Regions from separate parts of the Pseudomonas versuta genome, predicted to be linked through region 2. Evidence: riboswitches for the same ligand, from Rfam matches in the RefSeq annotation. Region 2 holds a riboswitch; the other holds the start of a gene.
The links. A riboswitch is a leader RNA that binds a small molecule or an ion and turns the genes downstream of it on or off. The one in region 2 is predicted to bind cobalamin.
Positions count from the first base shown of each region.

Region 1: another riboswitch for cobalamin. It lies ahead of cobO (cob(I)yrinic acid a,c-diamide adenosyltransferase); the one in region 2 lies ahead of AOC04_RS08125 (CbtB domain-containing protein).

Region 1 is NZ_CP012676.1:565,624-571,619, reverse strand. Features, by position in the region: gene cbiB (adenosylcobinamide-phosphate synthase CbiB) at 1-109, opposite strand, end outside; gene bluB (5,6-dimethylbenzimidazole synthase) at 106-756, opposite strand; gene AOC04_RS02665 (cobyrinate a,c-diamide synthase) at 753-2,066, opposite strand; gene cobO (cob(I)yrinic acid a,c-diamide adenosyltransferase) at 2,077-2,688, opposite strand; cobalamin riboswitch at 2,769-3,012, opposite strand; gene AOC04_RS02655 (PQQ-dependent sugar dehydrogenase) at 3,122-4,429, shown strand; gene AOC04_RS02650 (C40 family peptidase) at 4,487-5,026, opposite strand; gene AOC04_RS02645 (C40 family peptidase) at 5,172-5,795, opposite strand.
Region 2 is NZ_CP012676.1:1,799,804-1,805,799, reverse strand. Features, by position in the region: gene AOC04_RS08135 (response regulator) at 1-2,247, opposite strand, end outside; gene AOC04_RS08130 (response regulator) at 2,504-2,866, shown strand; cobalamin riboswitch at 2,935-3,148, shown strand; gene AOC04_RS08125 (CbtB domain-containing protein) at 3,244-3,432, shown strand; gene AOC04_RS08120 (CbtA family protein) at 3,444-4,139, shown strand; gene AOC04_RS08115 (cobalamin biosynthesis protein) at 4,136-4,549, shown strand; gene cobM (precorrin-4 C(11)-methyltransferase) at 4,626-5,372, shown strand; gene nfuA (Fe-S biogenesis protein NfuA) at 5,510-5,996, opposite strand, start outside.

The sequences.
Region 1 (5,996 bases), 1.2 Mb from region 2:
CGATACGGTCAGCCATCCGGCCAAACGCAACCAGCGGATGCCAGCGTTTGGGCTCACCGAACAACGCATCCAGCGCCACCCCGGCAACGCACAGCAACGCCACACTCATGGACTCACTCCCCAATAATTCTCATAAACCAGTTCGCTCAGTGGACGCGCTTTCGCCCATCCCTCCATCACCAGCATAGGTGCTGGATAAAAGCGCTCGACCGGGCCCAGACACAACACGGCCAGCGGCTTGGCACCAGCGGGTAAACCCAGCAGGTCAGCCAGCGCCAAAGGATCAAACAGCGACACCCAGCCCATGCCCAGCCCCTCGACCCTGGCGGCCAGCCACAGGTTTTGGATCGCACACGACAACGATGCCATGTCCATTTCCGGCAGCGTCCGGCGACCGAAGATGTGCTTCTCGCGATCGTCCATCAACGCGGCCACCAACACCTCGGCACAATCGTTGATGCCCTCGACCTTGAGGGTCATGAATTCATCGGAACGCTCACCCAGCGCTTGAGCGGTGCGCACCCGCTCCTCTTCGACCAGAGCCTGGACCTTGCCGCGCAACTGGCGGTCGCTGATGCGGATAAACCGCCAGGGTTGCATCAGGCCCACACTGGGCGCCTGATGCGCGGCTTCAAGCAGACGTGATAACAGTTGAGGAGCCACCGTGCCACCGCTGAAGTGACGCATATCGCGTCGCTCGGCTATGGCTCGATAAACAGCAGCTCGCTCATCAGGACTAAATGCGTTGTCGCTCATGGCACCTTCACGGCACAGGGCGCGAACAACGCGGCAATGGCCTGGGGATTGGACGGAAAGTAAAAGTGCACATAAGACGCGGTCATCCGCCCGTCGCGATACACCGCTTCAGCGCCACGCCCGCCATTGGGGCTCAGCCCCCGGGCGATCGGTACAAGGTCGGTGGTGGTCAGCGAGTGATGATAGGTGTGACCGCGCAGCAAGCCTTCGGGCATCTCGACAGCCTGTAGCGCCAGCGCTGCCAGACGCTTTTGCATGGTTGCTTCACCGGCCAGCAGCCCCACCAGCTCGGCACGTTGGCCTTCAACGTCGGTCAGGGCATCCAGCAAATAGAGCATCCCGCCACACTCGGCGAGCAATGGCTTGCCCGCCCCGTGGTGCGCGCGAATAGCCTCCAGCATCGGCGTATTGCGCGACAACTCAAGGTGATGCAGTTCAGGGTAACCGCCCGGCAAATACAGACTGTCGACCTCGGGCAAGCGCTCATCGTGAATCGGCGAGAAGAACAGCAGTTCGGCGCCCATGTCACGCAACAGCGCCAGGCTCGCGCCATAGGTGAAGGCGAAAGCCTCATCGCGCGCCACGGCAATGCGCACCCCGGCCAATAACGGCTCGGCTGTTACCAGCTGCGGTGCAGCGAACGCCACCGCCGGTGGCAGCGCTACCTCACAGGTGCTGGCCAGGGCATCGGCCGCCGCATCAAGGCGCGCATCCAGATCATTCAACTCGCTGGCCTGGACCAGGCCCAGATGCCGACTTGGCAGTTCGATGGCGGTTTCACGAGACAGTGCGCCGTACCAGCGCAAGCCTTCAGTCAGGCTCCCCTCCAACAACTGCGCATGGCGCACGGTGCCGACACGGTTGGCCAGCACGCCGGCAAACGGCAAGTCCGGCTGATAGCGCGCCAGGCCCAGTGCCAGCGCGCCAAAGGTCTGGGCCATGGCAGTGCCATCGATCACGCCCAACACCGGCACGCCAAAATGACGTGCCAGATCAGCGCTGGACGGCGTACCGTCGAACAGACCCATGACCCCTTCAATCAGAATCAGGTCCGCTTCCCCTGCGGCTTCCCACAGCAAGCGGCGACTTTCATCGGCGCCCACCATCCACAAATCCACCTGATATACCGGCGCTCCGCTGGCGCGCTCGAGGATCATGGGATCGAGAAAATCCGGACCACACTTGAATACCCGTACCTTGCGCCCTTGATTGCGATGCAATCGGGCCAGGGCGGCGGTGACGGTGGTCTTGCCCTGGCCCGAGGCCGGTGCGGCGATCAATACCGCCGGGCAATGACGCGACTCTCTCATGCTTGAACACTCACAATTCGATGCCTTTCTGGGCTTTGATACCGGACTGGAAGGCGTGTTTGATCACACCCATTTCAGTCACCGTATCGGCCAGGTCTATCAGTTCGGGTTTAGCGCCGCGTCCGGTGACCAGTACATGCTGCATCGGCGGGCGGGCTTGCAGATCGCTCAGCACTTGCTCCAGGTCGAGATAGCCGTGCTTGAGCGCGATATTCAGTTCATCCAGCACCACCAGACCGATGGACGGGTCGCGCAGCATCTCGCGGGACACTTCCCATGCGGCCTCGGCAGCGGCGATATCACGCTGGCGGTCCTGGGTTTCCCAGGTAAAGCCTTCGCCCATTACGTGGTAGCGCACTTGCTCAGGGAAACGGCGGAAGAAAATCTCTTCGCCGGTGCTGTTGCGACCCTTGATAAACTGCACCACGCCGCACTGCATGCCGTGGCCCATGGCCCGTGCCAGCATGCCAAAGGCCGAACTGCTTTTGCCTTTGCCGTTGCCGGTCAGTACCAGCAGCAACCCACATTCGTTAGGGGCGCTGGCAATGCGCTCATCCATAACGGCTTTTTTGCGCAGCATGCGCGCCTGATGACGTTCGTCGCGTTCGGGGGATTCGTTCATGGCAGCTCTCCGTTGGGGCTCAATCATGCAAACGGGAGGCGGGGGACATTGCAACAAAAAGCACACCATCGCCCGCCGCGAGGTGTTGGATGGATCAGGCCGGTCTCCGGGCTCACAAGCGGGATACTCCTGAACAGAGCAACCCTGACCACGCGCCTTCCCGTGTGCAAACACAGTGACATTGAGCGCAGTTTTTACTCATTTACCGTTGCGGGGGCAGCGCCGGGATCAAAGCGGTTGTGTGGATCAAACACGCCCTCACCGGCTTCCCTGTTTCACCCTGTCGACCTGTGGCCACAGAGCACCTGAAACAAGCCGCGAAGGTTAGAGGGTTGGGGGTGGAGCGTCAATTAAAGCTGGCTGCAGCGACTTGAACCTTTGAGCAGCTACGCTCCTCTATGACTAACAAGCCCAAGAACCAATGGAGATTTTCATGCTCAAGCGCCAGCACGCTGTTGTCATCATACTTGCAGCAGGATTGGCCGCCTGCGGCGAGAGCTCGACCCTGCAAGTGGTCGATGGCACCGGCCCTTCGCCAAAACTGCCGGAGCCGAACAAGACGCTGATTCCGACGGTCAACATCGCGCCAGCCATAGGCTGGGCCGAGGGCGCCACCCCGACTGCTGCCCAGGGCCTGAAAGTTACCGCCTTCGCCGAAGGCCTCGACCATCCACGCTGGCTCTACGTATTACCTAACGGTGATGTGCTGGTGGCAGAAACCAATGCACCGCCCAAGCCGGATGACAGCAAAGGTATCCGTGGCTGGGTGATGGAGAAAGTCATGGGCCGGGCCGGTGCCGCTGTCCCGAGCGCCAACCGGATCACGCTGCTGCGCGACAGCAACCATGACGGTGTGGCGGACACTCGCACAGTGTTCATCGACAACCTTAACTCCCCGTTCGGCATGACCCTGGTGGGTAATGATCTGTATGTCGCTGACGCCGACAAGCTACTGCGTTTCCCGTATAAAGCCGCAGAGCAATCCATCACCGCCCAGCCGGTCAAAGTCGTCGATCTGCCCGGCGGCCCGTTGAACCATCACTGGACTAAGAACGTCATCGCCAGCCGCGACGGCAAAAAACTGTATGTGAGCGTGGGTTCCAACAGCAACGTGGGTGAGAACGGCCTGGACAAGGAAGAAGGTCGCGCCGCGATCTGGGAAGTGGACCCTGCTACCGGCAGTCACCGCATCTTCGCCTCAGGCTTGCGCAACCCCAACGGCATGGACTGGGAGCCCGTGACCGGCAAACTCTGGACCGCGGTTAACGAGCGCGACGAAATCGGCAGCGATCTGGTGCCTGACTACATCACTTCGGTACAGGATGGCGGCTTTTATGGCTGGCCTTACAGCTACTACGGGCAACACGTGGATGCACGGGTCAACCCGCAAAACCCGGAGCTGGTGGCCAAAGCCATTGCACCGGACTATGCCGTAGGTCCGCATACAGCCTCACTGGGGCTCAGCTTTGCTGAAGGCAGCAAACTGCCCGGATTTACGCAAGGCGCATTTATTGGCCAGCACGGATCCTGGAACCGTAAACCCCACAGTGGTTATAAAGTGATCTTCGTACCGTTCGCTGATGGCAAACCCAAAGGCCTGCCGGTGGACGTGCTGACCGGTTTTCTCAATGCCGATGAAAAAGCCATGGGCCGTCCGGTGGGAGTCGTGATTGATAAACAGGGGGATCTGCTGGTAGCAGATGATGTCGGCAACAAGATCTGGCGCGTGTCAGGGAAATAAAACAGCAGGAGCGGGGTTGCTGGCAAGCAAGCTCGCTCCTGCAGGTTCGGCTTTCGATTACGGGTTGTGCGCCAGATGCTGCTCAGTCGGCAGTACGCGCTTGGCGTTCAGATAAGCTTTCTGCCAGTAGGCTTTGTTCAGACTGTCCAGCTTGACCGTGCCGCCCGTTGCAGGCGCATGCACAAAGCGGCCCTCCCCCACATAAATCCCCGCATGACTGACCTGCGAACCACCACTGGTGGCAAAAAATAGCAGGTCACCGGTTTGCAACTTGTCTTTGCCCACACTCTGCGCCCGCATCACGATCATCTCGCGGGTGGTGCGCGGCAAAGAAATTCCGGCGGCGTCGTTGTAGACGTACTTGATCAATCCACTGCAATCAAAACCTGAGTCCGGGGTATTACCGCCCCAGCGATAGGGCGTGCCCACCAGACCCAAGGCGCGAAACAGTACATCCGCGGCAATCGGCGAAGTGTCTTCAGGGGTGTTGGAGAATACGACCTGCTTTTGAACCACGGGGGGTGGCGGTGTGTGGCTGGCACAGGCACCAAGCAGTGATGCTAAGGTCAAAAGGGCAACGCGGGCCATGGTCGACATAAACAGAATGTTCCTGATTCTGGATACGGCTACTGTGGCCGCGAAACCCAAAGCCGCGAGAGGGGACACCTTCGCGGCTTCAGGAATTTAACTATGCGACCGAATTCTAGACCTTAGATGCCAAACTTCAAGTAAGACTTTAACTTTACTTGCGCGCAACTACGCTTGAAGGCGCCATCGCCAATGCACGCTTGGCTTCAATAAAGGTCTTGTTCCAGTAGGTATCGCCCAGGCTATCTATCCGGACCCCACCGCTGCGGCGGCTGCTGGAGTGGATAAACTGGTCATCGCCCAGGTAAATCCCGGCATGGCTGACCCGGCCACGACCATTGGTGCTGAAGAACAGCAAATCACCCGGCTTAAGGTTATTTCGTGCGACCAGCGGTGCATTTACGTTGATCATTTCGCGGGTAGAACGCGGCAATTGCATGCCCGCTTCTTCCTTGAACAGGTATCCGATGAACCCGCTGCAATCAAAGCCCGCCTCAGAGGTGCCGCCAAAACGGTAACGGGTACCGATCAAGGACATGCCACGCTCAAGAATGCTGTCAGCCAGGGCTGGCAATTCGTAAGGTTTGTTGTTGGCAGAGAACTGGGCCAGTTCTTTTTCAGTCGCCAGTTCTTCCTGATAAATAGCGGAAGACCGGGATGAAGATGACTTTTGAACCTGCTGATCGACAACTTGCTGTGACACTGGCGTGTGAGCAGCGCAGCCAAACAACAGGGTAACGAGTGCGAGAGGCACGAGGGGTGCGAAGCGCTTTAGCATGGGCACGACCGTGGCTTGTAAGAAAAGTAGCCGAGACTATGCCTTCTATGATCCTCATTTGCAAATTCAATCGATCCAAATGTGACTTGGTGGTTTTGTCATGACATCTAAGGCTTTACACCCCTGACAATCGATTTTGCGCGTACAGCCCCTGTACGGCGCGGTTTTCTGGCGCCTGAAAGTTGTCTAAACACCCTGAAA
Region 2 (5,996 bases):
CGGTGCATGCGGTTGTACTACGACCGGGACCACTCTGGCTGCGGCGCTGACAGGCACTGGAGCCTCAGGTTCGGCGTGCTCCACAAATTGTTCAGGCATGACCAGGGTGAATACGCTGCCCTGCCCCGGCGTGCTGCTGACGGTGATGGAGCCGCCGAGCAAGGTCGCCAGATCACGGGAGATCGACAAGCCCAGCCCGGTACCGCCATAACGCCGGTTGGTGGTGCCGTCGGCCTGGCGGAACGCTTCGAAAATGCTTTGCTGCTCCTCGGGGGCGATTCCGATTCCGGAGTCCTGGACCCGAAACGCTATCCCTTGCCCCGGCTCACGGGAGACGCTCAGGCTGACCTGGCCCTTAGCAGTGAACTTGATCGCATTGGACAACAGGTTCTTGAGGACTTGCTCCAGACGCTGGCTGTCGGTGTAGATCATGGCCGGTGTACCTGGCTGTACATCAACTTGGAACTGAAGGGACTTGTCCCCCGCCAACGGTTCGAACATTCCCCGCAGACCTTCGACCACACGGATGACGCTGGTGTTTTCCGGACGCACCTCTAGCTTGCCGGCTTCGACTTTGGAGATGTCCAGAATGTCATTGATCAGGTTGAGCAAGTCATTACCCGCCGAATAGATCGACTCGGCGAACTTGACCTGCTCGGCGGTGAGATTCTCTTGCGGGTTTTCCGACAGCAACTTGGCCAGAATCAACGAGCTGTTGAGTGGAGTTCTTAGTTCGTGGGACATGTTGGCCAGGAATTCGGACTTGTACTTGCTGGAACGCTGCAGCTCGAGGGCCCGTTCTTCAAGTTGCACCTGGGCGTGATTGAGTTCGGTATTCTTGAGGTCCATCGCGTCACGTTGACCGGCCAGCGCCAGTGCCTGGTCCGCCAACTGCTCGTTGGTTTGCTCAAGCTCCGCCTGCTGAGTTTCAAGATGGGTCTGGGATTCCTTGAGAATCCGCGATTGCTCTTCGAGTTCTTCGTTCGCGGTTTTCAACTCTTCCTGCTGCACTTGCAGCTCTTCATTGAGTTGCTGGGTCTCGGCCAGCACTTCTTGCAGGCGCTGACGATAACGGGCGGCTTCAATCGACATGCCGATATTGTCGGCAATCAATTCAAACAGTTCTACGTCACGTTCAGTGAGCGGGCGCAGGAAGCCAAGTTCAATCACGCCATTGACCCGATCATCGTCGCTGGTCGGCACCACCAGCACGCTGCGCGGAGTGCCTTGCCCCAGGCCGGAGCTAACTTTAAGGAAATAGTCCTCGGGCACATCATCCAGGCGTATCAGCTTGTCTTGCTGAGCGGCCTGCCCGACAAGGCCTTCTTCATTATGGATCAGTTGATGCCGGGCTTCTTCCTCGCGGGAAAAACCGTAACTGGCCACCCGCTTGAGGCCGCCGTGGTCTTCGCGCACATACACGGCGGCAACCACAGTACCCAGATACTGGGCGCAAAATTGCAGAATATTGCGCCCCAGCATATTGAGCGTCAGTCGACCCAAAACCTGTTCCGCCAGTTCAGTCTGGCCGTTGCGCAACCAGGCCTGTTGCTCCAGGCGCTGCGCGGTCTGCATTTTCAACTCGAGGTTGTCACCGTAACTCTTTGAAAGATCTAGTAAGTCACGACGACCTCTGTAAGCCAGAAAACCACTCAAACCGAGTACAAAAACCAGATAAAGACCGATGCTGACGATCGTGGTTCTACTCACACTTTCATTGCGGGCAACCCGCAGTTGCTGCTCCATGGCAATGAATTCATCGAACTCTCTGCGGATTTCATCGGTCAGGCGCTTGCCACGTCCGGATTGCACCGCCCCTTTGTAGTCACCGCTCTGGCGGCGCATATCGATCATCGACTGGGCATAGGCACTCCAGTCCGACTGCAGGGCTTCAAGTCGCTTGAGCCGATCAACTTGCTGCGGATTGTCGCTGACCAACTGTTCCAGACCCTGTAGCTGGGCCATGATTTGTGGTTTTGCCACTTCATACGGGTCAAGAAAATGCTCATCACCAGTGATCAGGAAACCCCGCATGCCGGTTTCAAGATCCACGGTGAGCTTTACAGCCTCGTTGGCGTTGTTAATCACCCGGTCGGTGTGCTCAACCCACTGAATGACCGACAGCAGGTAGCTGATCATTGCCACAAACAGTACGGCGCTGAGCACACCTACCCCCAAGGGCAATCCGACGTTGCGACTCAGGAGCTTGCGAAAGCTCTGCTCATCTACCGATGCTGGTGCATTCATATTTCAGTCCCGTGTACGGTGGTCAAAATCGAGAGTCTGACGGATTCTCGAGTAAAAATTCTATTTTCTTATGAAGTAATAGCCAATTCCTACAGTGAAAAAGGATTTAGCTGCTTGCAACGACTATCCTAGCAAAACTTGTACAGCCATTTTTTTGTACAACTGCGGAACTTGGTTGGGGTTCCAGCTTACTGATAGAGCAAGCAAATTCAGGTTTGCCCCCACCCGCGCTCAATTTTCATTCGGGATAACCATTATGTCTGCAACACCCTCTACCATTCTGGTAGTCGAAGACGACGCCATTGTTCGTATGTTGATCGTTGACGTACTGGAAGAGTTGAAGTTCAACGTGCTCGAAGCCGAGGATGGCGATAGCGCCCTGGCTCTGCTCGAAGACCGGGGCAACACGATAGATTTGCTGATGACCGATGTGGGCCTGCCGGGGATGAATGGCAAGACCCTTGCCAATAAAGCCCGGGAGCTGCGACCACAGTTACCCGTGCTGTTTGCCAGCGGCTATGCCGAGAATATCGATGTGCCTGCCGGCATGCTTGTGATCGGCAAACCATTTTCCATCGACCAACTGCGCGACAAGGTCAAAAGCATCCTGGTCGTCTGAAGTTAAATCTGTAACCGCTACCCATTGCACCAGCAGCTGATTTGACGGCTCCCGCGCAGCTGTGCTCTCCTACACATCTTGTATCAGGTGCCCTTCACAGGGTGAAACGGGAAACCGGTGCGTCAGGCATTAATTGTCCGACCAGTCCGGTGCTGCCCCCGCAACGGTAAGCGAGAGAAACATCACAACCACTGTGCATCTGCATGGGAAGGAGATGTTTGCAGGCCCACGGCACGTGAGCCCCTCGCAAGCCCGGAGACCGGCCTGATCATTTCAAAAACAAACCCGCGGTGGGCGGGCGCTGTTAAACCCTGCGAGCTTCGTTCGCGGGGTTTTCTTGCGCTTGCACGCCCGCTGTCTGACCAGAGGGAAGCGCCATGTCCATCAGCACCAGCCGTACACACTCCGCTGCTACCAGTTCCACCCAAAGCCAACGAATCGTAGTCGCTGTCGGCGCTGCCGTGCTGGGTGCCTTATTGGTTTACTTCGCCGGTTTCTCGCATATTGCAGCGGTGCACAATGCTGCCCATGACACCCGCCACAGTTCAGCCTTTCCGTGCCATTGAGATTGCCTGCCATGATTAAGCGTATTGCTCAAACCGCAGGCTTCACCGGATTGCTTGGCGCTTTGCTGCTCACTCTGCTGCAAAGCTTTTGGGTCGCACCGCTGATCCTGCAGGCGGAGACCTACGAGAAACCCGCTGCCAGTGAAGTGCACGAACCCGCCAGCATGGCTGGCCACACCCACGACGCACAAGCCTGGGAGCCTGAAGACGGGTGGCAGCGCGTACTGTCGACAACGGGTGGCAATCTGGTGGTGGCGGTCGGTTTTGCCCTGATGCTGGCGGGCTTGTATACCTTGCGCACCCCTAGCCGCACCTCCCAGGGTCTGCTGTGGGGGCTGGCCGGTTATGCCGTGTTTTGCCTGGCGCCTACCCTTGGCCTGCCGCCTGAATTGCCGGGTACCGCCGCTGCCGATTTACTGCAGCGTCAAATCTGGTGGGTCACTACTGCTGCATCCACTGCAGTGGCCATCGCGCTGCTGGTGTTCGGCAAGCACTGGGCACTGAAAGTGCTGGGCGTTGCGATTGTGCTGGTGCCGCATATTTTTGGTGCGCCGCAGCCGCTTGTGCATTCCAGCCTGGCACCGCAAGAACTGGAATCGCAGTTCAAGATCGCTTCGCAACTGACCAACTTCGCCTTTTGGCTGGCACTGGGTGTGATCAGCGCCTGGCTGTTCCGCCGCAAGTCTGAAGGCCAGTACTCGGCATGATTGCTGCCGGCACAGCGCCAATTCTGGTCATTGGCCTGGGCTGCCGTCAGGGCTGCAGCGTCGATGAGCTGTTGGCCCTGATTGAACAATCCCTGAGCCAGGCGGGGATCGCACTGCAATCGATTCACGCCCTGGCCAGCATTGATCTCAAGCGCGATGAAACGGGGTTAATCCAGCTGGCGACGCAGTTGAATCTTCAGTTTGAGGTGTTCAGCGCCCGGCAACTGGCCCCGTTTGCGTCGCAACTGAGCCAGCAATCGGCCCGGGCGTTTGCGGCCACCGGCTGTTTTGGCATCGCCGAAAGTGCCGCACTGGCGCTTGCCGAACAGCTAAGTGGCGCGACGGCCAGACTGCTGATCACCCGCAAGAACTCCTCTGCGGCCACCTTTGCATTGGCCTGCACCGGTTAAAAACCGCGATACTCTCCCGCTTCACTATGAGCGTTGTTCACGAACAGCTCTATCCAGACCCTTTCAAGAGACTGCCATGACTGTTTATTTCATCGGCGCCGGGCCCGGCGACCCAGAGCTGATTACCGTCAAGGGCCAGCGTTTGATCCGCAGTTGCCCGGTGATTATTTACGCCGGCTCGCTGGTGCCGGCCGCCGTGCTTGACGGCCATCAGGCGGTGCAGGTGGTCAACAGTGCAGAACTGCACCTTGAGCAAATCATCAGCCTGATCAAGACGGCAGACGCCAAAGGCCAGGATGTGGCCCGCGTGCACTCCGGTGATCCGAGCCTGTATGGCGCCATTGGCGAGCAAATCCGTTGTCTACGGGAGCTTGGCATCGCCTTTGAAATCATTCCGGGTGTCACCGCTACCGCAGCCTGCGCGGCCATTTTAGGTGCGGAACTGACCCTGCCGGACATTTCACAAACGGTGATTCTGACCCGCTATGCGGACAAGACCGTAATGCCTGCGGGCGAAGAGCTGGCCAGCCTGGCGCAACACAAAGCGACCATGGCGATTCATCTGGGGGTCAAGAATCTGCAGAGAATCATCGATGAATTGAGCCCGCATTACGGCAGCGACTGCCCGATTGCGGTCATTCATCGCGCCAGCTGGCCGGATCAGGACTGGGTACAAGGGACCCTGGAAGACATTCTGGCCAAGGTTCAGGCCAAGGGTTTCAAGCGCACGGCACTGATTCTGGTGGGCCGGGTGCTGTCCAATGACAACTTCTCCGATTCATCGCTGTACCGTGCCGGGCATGCTCACCTCTATCGCCCATGATAGGAACGATTGCAGCCTCGTTCCTCGTCAGCCGCTACGGGAACCACAGCGGTCGCGGATCGCGGGCATAAAAAAACGGTGCTCACGGGGCACCGTTTTTTCATCAGCTTCGCAGCGGACGCCCTGTTACCGATAACTCAGTAGTAGGCGTTTTCTTTCTGCGAGTGGTCGGTCACGTCACGTACGCCCTTGAGCTCCGGCACACGCTCGAGCAGTGTGCGCTCGATGCCTTCACGCAGGGTGACGTCAGCCTGGCCACAGCCCTGGCACCCACCGCCGAACTTGAGGACAGCAATACCGTCTTCAACCACTTCAATCAGGCTGACCTGACCGCCGTGACTGGCCAGGCCGGGATTGATCTCGGTCTGCAGGTAGTAGTTGATACGCTCGTTGATCGGGCTGTCGGCGGTAACCGTCGGCACCTTGGCGTTTGGCGCCTTGATGGTCAGTTGACCACCCATGCGGTCAGTGGCGTAGTCCACCACGGCATCGTCAAGGAAAGGCTCGCTGACCGAGTCAATCCAGGCCGTGAAGGTTTTCAGGCCCAGGGCGGTATCTTCGGGTTTCACTTCATTTGGCTTGCAGTAGGCAATGCAGGTTTCAGCGTACTGGGTGCCGGGCTGG